DNA from 4 places in the Paenibacillus sp. FSL H7-0737 genome. Region 3 is predicted to be linked to each of the others. Evidence: riboswitches for the same ligand, from Rfam matches in the RefSeq annotation. Region 3 holds a riboswitch; each other region holds the start of a gene.

Region 1 (3,151 bases), 380 kb from region 3:
ACTTTCTAGATAATCATGCTGGCCAGACAGGATTCCTTTGCCACGTAGATTCACCAAATTACTCAGCAGTTGCTTGGCTTCTTCAGAAGCTGATGGATTGCTTGGTATAGCCGGAGGAAGAGCGGAAGAAACACTCATAGCCTTCGGAAGACCCTTAACCTCTCCCCAAGGCAGCAAGGAAAAAATAATAAACACCGGTAATATAGTAAACAACAATCTGTTTTGCTTATAATATTTACGCAAATAAATCCTCCTTTCGGTAGCTGTACTGCCTCCACAGGTGCTAAATAAACATACCTGTTATCGGACAATCGTCTTCTGACCTAATGAGGACTATAGCTTAGTAGCTCTGCAATAACGCAGAGCTACTAAGGATCGACCTTTAATTTTCATCAATCAGGAGACATCCGGAAGATAAAGTGCACTTGCTGGAACTGTCTCTTTAGCTTGACTAGCACTTTCCCACATCAAGCGGACTCTCGCATCGCCTTCATTTTCGTAATACTCCACCTTGATATCGTATAGCTGGCCAGCCTTCAGCGTTATATTACCCTTACGCTCAGTACCACTTTGCTTAGTCCAACTATCAATCACGGATTGCCCATTCACCCACACACGGATGCCATCATCTGAGGTAGTGTAAAATGTATATTGCTCATCATATAATGGCTTAATTTTACCGCTCCAACGTATGGAGAAACGATCAATCCCGAGGGCGGCATCCGGCGAGCCTTGCCGCCAATTGAAATCGATAATTGCATCAGTTCTAGTAAGAGCTGCTGTTCCCGATAGCTGTATGTTGTTGTAATATTCTCCTGCAAGCCCCTTCACAAGAGGAATTGCTGCCTCACCCTCTTCTTCGGGAGGTACCGGCGCTGGTGCAGCGCTAGGTGTCGGTACCAGACTAGTATTTAATTTATCTCTAGTTAGGGTATAGTTGCTATTCATAAATGTTTTAATTGTATCTGCACTGTTATTCTCGTAAAGCATTTTTCCCCAGCTCATCATATACGTCCATTTACTTTGTGATTGCTGAAGCTTCTCCAGATTAGGCATTTCACCATTCTCCCCGATCGCAATCGGTTTGCCTGCGGCTAGACTCAACAAGCTGTCATAGTATTTTTGCTGGTAATCATTTTCGTATATATCTGCTGCCAGAATATCTACTTTATCAGCACCTGGATAGGTTAGCGCATAAGGATCTGACCAAACATTGGGAGCATTCGGACTCCATACCCATAACAAATTATTTAATTTATGAACGTTAACAAAACGGTCATACATAATATTCCAAAGTTTAGAAAAGTTATTTTTCTTCCCCCACCAGAACCAGTTCCCGTTCATTTCATGATAGGGTCTCCAAAGCACCGGAACATTGGCATCGCGCAAGCTTTTTAGGGAGACTGCCACCTTATCAAGCTCAGCGATCAGATTGTTATATTGCTTGGTACCCGGTGTAACGTAACTATCGAACTCATTCTGACTAAGTGTTTTTTTCACATTATCCCAGTCATAAGAGGTGCCCGGCAGGTTAGCATGAAAAGTCATAGCTACGATCCCGCCCGCTTTATTCCAGTTGATCGCGCTGTTCACCACATTTTGACGCTGCCAGGCCATCGTTCCTTCTGACTGACCGCTGATCGCGCCCAGTTCATAACCGTGAAGAGCGGCATATTGTCCGCTGCTTCCCTTCAGCATATTGTTAATTTCATCTGGACTTTCTAAATAGTCATGTTGACCAGCAATAATACCTTTTCCTGAGATCGAGTAAAAATAGTTAAGCAGCTTTACGGCTTCAGGTGAGGCTCCTGGGGTAACTGGCGTTCCAGAATTTGAAGCAGCTATGACAACAGACGGCGAAATTCCAACAGTAAGCGGAAGTGCAGTCAGAAACAAGACGAGTGACAGAAATGCGCCAAATAATCGATACGTACGGTAAGCTTTCAAAATAATCTCCCTTTCGGTAGCCAGGCTGCCACTCTTTCGAAGGCCCTATAGCTTTGCGTCCCTACCTTTCGATAGGTTTGCCTTTTCAATTTAAGAGAAATAATCTCTCTTACCGTAAGTATCGACGACAATTAATGATATATTTAGTGTTTTTATGACTTTTTTTTGATAATTGAGTCAATTTACCTGTTTCAAGAAATTTTGGATTGGTTAAATAGATAGGTTAGACCTATGAAATGAATTGTTGTAGTTCTATATCATTCCAGTCTAAAGTAATACGAATGTTATCTTCTTCTACTAATTCAGAACCCGTCTGTACCTCTATAAACTCGACATCCGTCAAAGCAAGGATCGCGTGCTTCGTTCCTTCCGGTATACGTACCACGTCCCCAGCCTTCACATTATGTTTTTTCTCATTCAGCACAATACTTGCTTCGCCGCTGACGATTGTCCAAATTTCACTACGCTTGCGATGTAATTGATAGCTGATATTATTCCCCTCGGATATAAAAATCCGTTTGGTCAGCACTTCATTGCCTTCATCATATTTCACATAATCAATAACTTTGTAATGGCCCCAGCGGCGTTCCTCGTACATCGGTCTTTGTTCAAAGGTCTTCAGCACTTCTTTAATCCGTGGACTCTCAGCTTTATGGGTAACTAGAATTCCATCCGGGCTAGCCGCAATGATCAGATCCTTCGCACCAATTACCGTAATCGGAATATCCAGCTCATTAATCAAGCAAGTCCCCTCAGAATCCGCCGTCACAAAACCTTTTCCTACATGCTTGCTGCTCATTTCCTCTGTCAGCGTATTCCACGTTCCAAGATCCTTCCAGAATCCATCATACGGCTGTACTACAATATGTTCTTCTTTCTCCACCACTTCATAATCAAAGCTGATGGAAGACAATAGCTTATACTGCTTCTGCAATTCTTCATATCCTAAAGGCAACCCTTTACGCTGCAAAATATCTAACAAGTACCCTAAGCGGAAGGCAAACACTCCACAATTCCACAATGCATTTTGCTCGATGAGCTGTTCTGCTTGTATACGGTCTGGTTTCTCTTGAAAGTGACTCACCTTCATAAAACCATTTCCCCCCGCCTCTTCGGTGGTAGGAATAATATATCCGTATTTCTCTGAGGCATGTTCAGGAACAACACCCATTAGTGCCAGATTTGCTCCACTTTCCAGCATGGT
Region 2 (3,151 bases), 2.8 Mb from region 3:
ATTCCCCATAATAAATTCAGCCAAATCGGGGAAATGTTCTTTAATCGGAGCCAGTGCTTTAGCTCCGTAGTCTCCAGAGAGATTCGTGAAGTGGTTCAGACCACTGTTTACATTGTCTTTCATAAGTGACCTCCTAATTTAGGTTCAAAGTACGGTGAGCAGTCGGAGGGACCTCATCACGGTCTGTTAGCAGTTCAATGACGGCAACACGGTTGATGGCAACAGCGTCCTTGATGGCTGTTTCGAACTCCTCCGCTGTCTCACATTTGTAACCCTTAGCGCCTAGTGATTCTGCGAATTTCACAGCATCCATAGGGACTTCGTAGATAGTTCCGTCAATACGTCCTGTAGTTTTTTCCATACCTTTTAGAGCCATATCTAGCTGTTTATTATTCACAACAATGAATATGACAGGAATATCCTTGCAGACAGCAGCGTTAATCTCTGCGCCTAGCATCATAAAGCAGCCATCTCCTGTAATGCAGAAGATCGTTTCTTCTGGAGCAGCAACCTTTGCACCAATCGCCATTCCGATGGAATTACCCATACAAGCAAAGTAAGCATCGAAAACAAAACTGCCCGGTTTCTTAACCTTGTACCATTTCGCAGCATGGAAACCGTGACTTCCATCATCAACAAAGACTGTGCTGTTATAAGGAATCAAATCACTCATCGTACTCAAGACCGATGCAAGTGAAAGGTTTGGTAAAATCGGAGGCTCTTCGGTATAATCGGAATTTGTCGGTGCTTCGCGTTTTGTGATGTTGTTCGTGTCAATATTATTGAGATAGTAAACTAGATTGTCCCGTAGATCTCCAGTCACTGGAATCGTTTTAGAGAACAATATTTTTCCGACAAAAGTCGGATCGCTATCAAACTGAATTAATGTTGCAGGATGATTTTCCCTTTTAAGATTACAAATAGTCATATCACTTAAACGTGACCCGAGAACGATAAATAGATCACTTTGATTCAGCAAGTCATCCCCATGGGTACAACCGCCTACTCCAATTGGACCGTGATAGAGTGGATGATCCCAAGCTATAGCCCCTTTACCACCTGGAGATGTAACTACAGGAATATTAAATGTTTCCGCTAATTGAATTAGCTCACTATGTGCTCCTGAGCGGTTAACGCCTTTACCCGCGATAATTATTGGATTCTTAGAGTTATTTATAGCATCAAGTACACGGTCGATATTAGCATGGCTAACCAGTGATTCGCGTTCAGGGATTACAATATTACATTCCTCTAGCAATTCCGTTTGTACATCAAAGGGAATACAAAGGTGAACTGGACCACGATTACCGCTCAAAGCAATGGATATGGCATGATTAAAGATTGTGTTAAAGTGATCTCCACGTTCAATAAGCTTGCTATATAAGGTGGCAGGTCTAAACATATCAGCTAAATCAGCTAGAAAAGAAGTAGAGTCCTGACATTGGGGAATTCCAAGCTCTTTAATAGATTGATGGCCAGTAATAAATAGGACAGGTAGGTTGTTAGCCTTAGCATGTGCTGCTGCAGTTAATAGGTTTGTTCCACCAGGACCTGAAGTACCAAAAGCTACACCTAGTTTTCCAGTTTTAAGCGCATACCCGGCTGCTTCGAAGCCGGAACTGGACTCATGTCTCCCAGGAATAAATTCAATACCGTAATCTACCATTTTAAGAACAATAGGACAAATGGATTTCCCAATAATACCAAAGGAATGGGTAACTCCTAGGTTCCGTAGTGCTTCCGACATGTAATCTGCGACTGTCTTCAAAAAATACACCTCACAAGTTGATTGTTATTTTAAAATCAAACATTAGAAAACCTGTGCTCTGAATTAGGGCACAGGTTGGTGGCATAAATCGCCATAGAGACTGAACAATTGTTCAGTCGTCTTGGTTTTCTGCAACCTGGCAGTCATGGCCTCTGATTAATAATGAGGCTGTAGATCCATGGTTTTGCGTCATCCTCTTTCGAAGATTTTGCCAATATTAATTTTAAAATTTATAAGAAGAATTTTCCTTTACAATATATTCCTAGAGTACCTTTGTCAATATATTTTCGCAAATTAACTCGAATTTTGACGAAAGTCTTGTCCAACCTATGAAATAATAGATATAAAAAAACTCCCCCTAAGTCAAAACTTAGGAGGAGTTTTTGGACTTGTTTATATGATTTGCAAGTGACTTAAAACTTGAAAATATGGATAGTCTTCTGTAGATTAAACACAGCCTGTGTCATTTTCTCAGTTTCTTCAGCGACGGACTGCAGGGCATTAATTTGTTCATTCATAGCCGCGGATACTTCCTCGGTGCCGGCAGCGGTTTGCTGTGTGATTGCAGAGATATTCTCTATTGCACTTGAAATTTTCAAGGCACTTTCCAACATCAGATCACTTTCAGCAGAGAAGGAAGAGATTTGCTCGGTAATATACTGCACACTTTGCACAATTTGAGCAAAGATATGAGCAGATTGAGTGATCATCTCATTCTGTACCTGTACGACTTCTTCGTTGATAGCGATATTGTCAATCGCTTGTTTGATATCAGTTTCGATGCTCCGAACTAAGCCAAAGACTTCCTTCGTTGAAGCTGTTGATTCCTCGGCAAGTTTACGAACCTCCTGTGCGACTACAGCAAAACCTCGACCATGCTCTCCGGCGCGTGCTGCTTCGATGGAGGCATTCAGCGATAAGAGGTTGGTCTGCTCAGCGATCTCTGTGATGGTTTTTGTAATCATCGTAATTCCGCGAGCATTATGAGACAGGGCTTCGATTGTATCAGCTACTTTTTGAGTAGCCTGGATGTTTTTGCGCATGCCTTCAGCTTGAGTATCAACGGACTGCCGTCCTTGTTCAACTAGTTCTAATGTATGTATTGAACGTCTGTTCATTTCTTTCGTTGAGTTCGTATAATTGGATACTTTATTCTCAATATCTTTAATGGATTCTGTCATTTCAGCGATATCCGTAGATATTTCATTTGCACCAAGAGCTAGCTCGTTAGACGAAGAGGCTACCTGTGCCATGACAATTTTCAAATTCTGATTCTTATCTTCGATTCCACGGCTTGCATCCATAACTTGACGAGTGATTTGTGATGCTTCTGTCAAAATCTTCTTGAGCTTGTCAATCATAGTATTAAAGGAACGACTTACG
Region 3 (3,151 bases):
CGTGTTACTCACCCGTCCGCCGCTAAGTTATTTTGAAAGCAAGCTTTCAAAATAACTCCGCTCGACTTGCATGTATTAGGCACGCCGCCAGCGTTCGTCCTGAGCCAGGATCAAACTCTCCAATTAGTATTGAAAAGAGCGATATGCTCATTTTGAAACATCTGACGAGAAAATTAATTCTCTAATTTTGGATTTCACTTTCGTGATTTCCTACTCACTCGTTGTTCAGTTTTCAAAGATCAAGTTCTCGTTGGCGCCGTTTAATGTCTCAGCAGCAACTCTTATAATATATCATGTTGTTCTCAGTAATGCAAGCTTTATTTTTCGAAAGCCGTTTATATAACTCTCTCAAATATTGCCTGTACGCTGTCTAACAACGCTTAACTATAATAACCTATCTATTCATAGAAAAGCAACCCCTAATAGAAAAATAAACAACTAGCTTAATAATTAAGCTGGTTGTTTATTTAATAGAGTTATGAATCTAGCGATGCAAATTAATAGTATTTTGCTGCAGTATACTTACTTGAAGCCTTAATAAAATCCGTATTCTTCTTACTCTTCGCTGACGATGCATCTACCGTTGTATCAATAGTAACCCATTTCCCATCCATCAACACTTCATTCCATGCATGGTATTGCGTAACGTAGCTAGTATTCCCCATCACCAATTTAGCAGGCACATCTACACTACGCAGCATTGCGGCAAAAAGAGAAGCATAGTCATAGCAGATTCCTTTTTTAGTATTCAAAGTGTTGTTAATGTTCGGAATGTAATCTGTTGTTACGTTATTAGCAAGAGAATAATCGTATTGTACATTAGCAACTACATAGTTATAGATTGCCTTAACTTTCTCTTCATCTGTTGTTTTGCCTTTTGTAAGCTCTTTGGCCTTAAGGATCGCTTTATCAGAAGAACTCCATTTCACATTCTGTACGGAGCCCAAATATACGGAATTCGAGTCACTCATGGTTACGTCTACTACTTCGGAATATAACGCTTTGTATTTATTGCCGGTTGTGTTCTCAAGAACAGAAACCTTATAAGTACCATTACCTTGTTGTAAAGGGAAGTCCTCAGCTTGTCCAGAAGCATATAAGTTATATGTATAGCTGCTGTTGTCTTTAGTGATCATGAGTTTGATTCTTTTATCTTTCGGAATATCATAGTTAATTCCAATAACACCTTGAGCCACTTTCGATGTAATCAACCAGCTTGCATCTACACTTGCGGCTTGAGCTGTGCTTACCGGAACCGCAGTAATCAGTACGAACAGCGCCACCATCATAAAATAAACCTTTTTCACGGATAAAACCCCTTTCGGTAGCTGGCTGCCATCCTTTCGGGAAGGCCCTTTAGCTTTGCGTCCCTACCTTTCGATAGGTTTGCCGTTATCGTATAAGCTCTATCTGTTCTAATTTCACTAGACAAATTAACAGAATCAGTCCAAGTAGAAATATGAATCTAAGATTCTTATATATTTTATAAAAACAAAAAAAGCCTCTTCATTCGGTAACTGGCTGCCATCCTTACGGGAAGGCCCTTTAGCTTTGCGTCCCTACCTTTCGATAGGTTTGCCGTTTATCGTGTTTAGCTTTTATAGTCTTATACTACCATATTTATCCTCGTAAACAAGAACAAAATTGCTAGATTTACTATTATTTTATAGTTATTTCTCTGTATTTGAATTCTCTTGTTATTTCTCGTCAACGATTAGGAAAGTTTGGCATGAACAATCAAACGATGTGTAGGATCTACTAGTGGGTCACACGTAATTAGAGTAAGAATTTTATCTTTGTTATTCCCGTCTAGAACAGACACATCACTAGGAAGTACAACAGAAATATCATAAACCTCGTAATTATAAGTCTGATCGCTAGTCTTTACCGTAATCGTATCCCCAATCACAACCTCATTCAATCTGTTAAACAATCTGCCCGTAGTTCTAGCTCTATGTGCAGCTATTGCGGCGTTCCCTATTTCTCCTATTGGAGTTGTTTCTTTCATATGGGCCGCGGCATGCTTCATATTCGCTTTAGTAGCCCCTTCTAATACAGGCAGCTTCAGATCGATCTTATCAATCTCAATTAATGCGATAACTTTGCCACCCACTTCAATTTCCGGTTCCGGCTTTTCTGTTTCTTGCGGCTGTGCTTGTGCATCTAAAGCTGATTCCTCCGCTAGTAGCTGAGTGACCTCGGCATATCTGCTCTTCAGATCAGGTGGTGGAGTACTTTCACTGGTGCTCAGTTCAGCCGATTCTAATAGCTTATCCTGCTGCCAGTCGTTATACCATTCGTTAGCTTTTGGATAGAGCATGATAAGGATCCCCGCCAGTATGAGCACATACGAGAATTTACGCATGATTTTCACCTCCGTAGATTGGTTCTACTGAACTTTAGAATACCCATTTACGACTTCCGAAGAAGTTAATAATCACCGTCACAAACGTTACTAATACCTTAGAGATCAACACTTGAATGCCTAGTTTGTCAGTCAACAGATGCATTAGCAACAGCGATATTCCGAGTACTACCAGATTCAGTACGATAAACTTCAGCAACTGCGTCTTATCAAAACCCTCTTTATTGCCACGGTCACGATCCTTGAAGGTTACTTTTTTATTCAAAATAAAGCTGTTCGCTGTCCCAGCACTATAAGAAATCACCTGTGCCAACGCATATACCATCCCAAGTGAGTTCAGTAATGTAAAGATTACGAAATCAATGAGGGTATTTACCAGACCTACAGCATTAAATTTGAGAAACTGTATGAAAGCAGTCCGAAAGTTCTTATCTGACATCTTTGTAATCCTTCCGGCGATCCACTTCTTCTTCGTTACGATATCCTATGGTCTCACTGACAATATACAACGGTCTATCCTTAGACTCGTCATAAATCCGTCCAATATACTCACCGATTACACCTAACAGCATCAGAACGATACCGTTAAAGAGCAAATTGACCCCTACAATGGAAGCCCAACCTGGAACCGTCCATGAGGTGAAAAAGATTCTTTGAAACAATACGAAGAATAAATAGAGAAAGCTCGAGAAGGAAAGAAAGAATCCGACATACGTAGCAATCTTAAGTGGCTTATGCGAAAAGGAAGTGATCCCATCCAGCGCAAAACGAATCATTTTCTTAAGA
Region 4 (3,151 bases), 880 kb from region 3:
TAAGGATTTTACCTGAGGTTATTCATCACTTGAGTAGAAGTAATTCGATACATAAGGTAGAAGAAAATGTGATTACGATTAAGGAGGCTGGGGTGCGGGATTTTCTAGATTTCTGTAATGACCATATGGAGTCGGAGCAGTTTGAATTCCGTATAGATGACCAAACATGGAGACCTCTATCCGAATTACCTACTGTACTTGATATGGAGTGGATTGATGAGGTTATAACTAAGGGCTTAGTTACTTGTCACTTCCAACCGATTGTGAACGTACGGGAAGAGATTTTTGCATACGAGCTCCTATCCAGATTTAAAAAAGAAGATGGGTCCCTTATCTATCCTAATGAGATTTTTGCGGCGGCACGGAATCGTGGGCGTTTATATGCTTTAGACCGGTTATGTAGAATGACTGCTGTAAAATATGCTGCACCCTTAAATAAAAAAACGTTTATTAATTTTATCCCAACGTCGATCTACGCTCCAGAGTTCTGCTTAAGATCAACCGTTGAACTGGCCAATCAATTAGGCGTCGATCCCTCTCTTTTTGTTTTTGAAGTTGTTGAGACGGAGAAAGTGGATGATCTCGCTCATTTGAAAGCTATTTTGACATATTACAAGGATCGGGGATTTGAATACGCTTTAGATGATGTTGGCGAGGGCTTCAGCACGATCGAGATGTTATTGGAGCTTAAACCCCATTACATGAAGCTGGATATGAAATATGTTCAGGGTGTGTCCAGCGATCTGAACAAACAGAAAATAGCTAAACAATTTTTAGAAAAAGCTTTAGAAATCCAATCTGTTCCTTTAGCAGAAGGTGTGGAGTTTAGAGAGGACTTTGAATGGCTTAAGCAGAGTGGTTATCAGTTGTTTCAGGGATATTTATTTGGAAAGCCTGATCCTATTCCCAAACAGTGATACTAATGAGTATAACTCCGTCTAGAGGATGAGATGAATTTCAGGTCAGAGTCTGAGTGCAGCCAACCCCCGGGGTTGTATAATTAAGGTAATTGAGAAGGGGGACGGGATGGATATGAAATGGCATAAGTACATCACACACTGGGCGGATTCTAGAGGGTTAGGTGGACGAGAAATTGATTATCAATGGCCGTCTCCATCATTTCCGGTGGTAAGTATTCGCAGCAATTTGGGTCGATACTCAGGTCAGGGGTATGGTCACGGAAGCAAGCCACAAGTGAAGACAGCTGTTGGATTAATTGCTATTGGAGATGTAGCTGTAGGCTTGATTTCCATAGGTGCGATAAGCGTAGGGGTTCTATCCGTGGGTGCAATATCACTAGGAATGTGGTTAGCCCTTGGAGCGATAGCCATTAGCTGGCTTGGCTTCGCAGCTGGGGCGATTGCCATTGCAGGAGTGGCTGTAGGCGCGATCGCGATAGCCGAAAAAGCGTTGGGGGCTGTCGCCATAGGTGATACGGCATTTGGGGCGGTAGCCATAGGACGGATTGCTGGGGGAGCAGTAGCTATTGGCCAATGGGCATATGGTCTAATCGCAGTTGGCGAGCATGGCTTCGGGTTAATTCCCATCACGGGCGATGTGTGGAATTGGTTCCGGCGTTTGTTTGGTGCGGGGAGTTAAGTAGACCTCCAGTCCTAAAGTGTCCTCTCTCTTCCGGGATACTCGATAAAGAATATCTATCACGATAGAAAAAGTAATTGCAATTACCTATTCGGATTTCATACCAATTAATCATGCGATCAGATGTAGCGTTATGTTACTCTTTGTAATGTATTCGAAACTTCATAGGCAAACCTATGGAAATGTAGGGACGCAAAGCTATAGGGACTAAGGTTATCATAACTATTGTCAGCCAGCTGCCAAAGAGTGTATTACGCTTTTTGTTAAAGTTTAATAAAAATTAAGTCTTAGTTTTTATGCGACTTTATACGCAATCAAGCTACTCTTTTGGGGTAGTTTTTTTTGTGCCTATTTTTAGGCACGGAAGAGATTCATATTACATCTGGGGGGTAGAAAAGATGAAAAAAATGATTGCGATCGCTACATCGGCAGCCATGTTAGCCAGTTTTTCGAGTGAGGCAGGTTATGCTTTAGCAAGTGATGTAAGCAAGGTAAGTGTAGTGAACACTGTAGTACAAAGCAAGGCTGACCTATTCAGCAATGCGTCAGTTATTCCGTTTGATCTGTACGGCAAGGCTATCCTAGGCGCTTATAATGATGTTTTTAGAATGAATCCTGCGAATATTAAATCCATTACCAATAACGGTGGCAACTACTCAGGTTCACCTATAGCTAAGGCTATTGATGGCGATATGAGTACGCATTGGGAAACGGGCAAACCGAACAGTTCAACGTTCACGAATGAGGTTGTCTTTGTTTTCAATGAGTCCACTGAATTAAATAGAATCGTATACGCTGCAAGACAATCCAGTGCAAAGGGGAAGGGGTTTGCTCAGGAATTTGATATTTATGGCTCAACTACGGATGCAGGCGATTATACGCTAGTATCCTCTGGAGAATATAAAGGCGGAGCAGGTGACGTAGTAGAGATTCAGTTTGCACCCACAGCCTTCAAGAGACTTAAATTTGTCTTCAAAAAAGCTAACCAAGATTGGGCGAGTGCAGCTGAGTTTTCTTTTTACAAAGAAGATACCGTATCCGCTAAAATGAAAAATTTATTTACAGATGATACCTTGAGTCAAGTTAGCGCAGCATTTAATACGGTGGAGAAATTAACGGCTTTAGAACAAGAAGTACAGACACATCCACTGTACGTGCAGTTTCAAGCAGATATAGAGAATGCAAAAGTACTTCTGGAGAATCATCAAATAGAGGCAACAGCGGCTAAGGTTTCGAAGCTACAAGGCTATGGTACAGCATACGAAAATGCCTATAGCGAAGCTTATAGAATGCCCAACTCTAATGTATCAAAAGTAACGGTGAACGGTGGAAGCTATCCAGGTACGAAACCGGAATACATGCTCGATGACCAGCCGAATACACACTGGGAAACGAACAAAAACAATGATGACAGCTTCACGAATGAAGTCGTGTTTGAATTAGCGCAAGCGAAAATACTAGATAGAGTGGCTTTCCTGGCTAGAGATAACCGCAAAGGCTTCCCAGAGGCTTTTGAAATTTATGCATCAGAAACAAGTAAGGGAGAGACCTT

The links. A riboswitch is a leader RNA that binds a small molecule or an ion and turns the genes downstream of it on or off. The one in region 3 is predicted to bind cyclic di-GMP.
Region 1: linked by a shared signal. The riboswitch ahead of H70737_RS04765 (glycosyl hydrolase) and the one ahead of H70737_RS03195 (transglutaminase-like domain-containing protein) in region 3 are both predicted to bind cyclic di-GMP.
Region 2: linked by a shared signal. The riboswitch ahead of H70737_RS20730 (thiamine pyrophosphate-binding protein) and the one ahead of H70737_RS03195 (transglutaminase-like domain-containing protein) in region 3 are both predicted to bind cyclic di-GMP.
Region 4: linked by a shared signal. The riboswitch ahead of H70737_RS28790 (NPCBM/NEW2 domain-containing protein) and the one ahead of H70737_RS03195 (transglutaminase-like domain-containing protein) in region 3 are both predicted to bind cyclic di-GMP.

Annotation. Positions count from the first base shown of each region.
Region 1 is NZ_CP009279.1:1,094,970-1,098,120, reverse strand. Features, by position in the region: gene H70737_RS04770 (glycosyl hydrolase) at 1-243, opposite strand, end outside; gene H70737_RS04765 (glycosyl hydrolase) at 397-1,947, opposite strand; cyclic di-GMP riboswitch class I at 1,960-2,039, opposite strand; gene H70737_RS04760 (sugar phosphate nucleotidyltransferase) at 2,177-3,151, opposite strand, start outside.
Region 2 is NZ_CP009279.1:4,715,795-4,718,945, reverse strand. Features, by position in the region: gene H70737_RS20735 (carboxymuconolactone decarboxylase family protein) at 1-123, opposite strand, end outside; gene H70737_RS20730 (thiamine pyrophosphate-binding protein) at 134-1,777, opposite strand; cyclic di-GMP riboswitch class I at 1,896-1,991, opposite strand; gene H70737_RS20725 (methyl-accepting chemotaxis protein) at 2,182-3,151, opposite strand, start outside.
Region 3 is NZ_CP009279.1:710,970-714,120, reverse strand. Features, by position in the region: rRNA gene H70737_RS03200 (16S ribosomal RNA) at 1-126, opposite strand, end outside; gene H70737_RS03195 (transglutaminase-like domain-containing protein) at 498-1,307, opposite strand; cyclic di-GMP riboswitch class I at 1,321-1,401, opposite strand; cyclic di-GMP riboswitch class I at 1,510-1,590, opposite strand; gene H70737_RS03190 (class D sortase) at 1,715-2,365, opposite strand; gene H70737_RS03185 (GtrA family protein) at 2,400-2,804, opposite strand; gene H70737_RS03180 (glycosyltransferase family 2 protein) at 2,794-3,151, opposite strand, start outside.
Region 4 is NZ_CP009279.1:6,598,456-6,601,606, reverse strand. Features, by position in the region: gene H70737_RS28800 (EAL domain-containing protein) at 1-917, shown strand, start outside; gene H70737_RS28795 (hypothetical protein) at 1,027-1,599, shown strand; cyclic di-GMP riboswitch class I at 1,757-1,843, shown strand; gene H70737_RS28790 (NPCBM/NEW2 domain-containing protein) at 1,998-3,151, shown strand, end outside.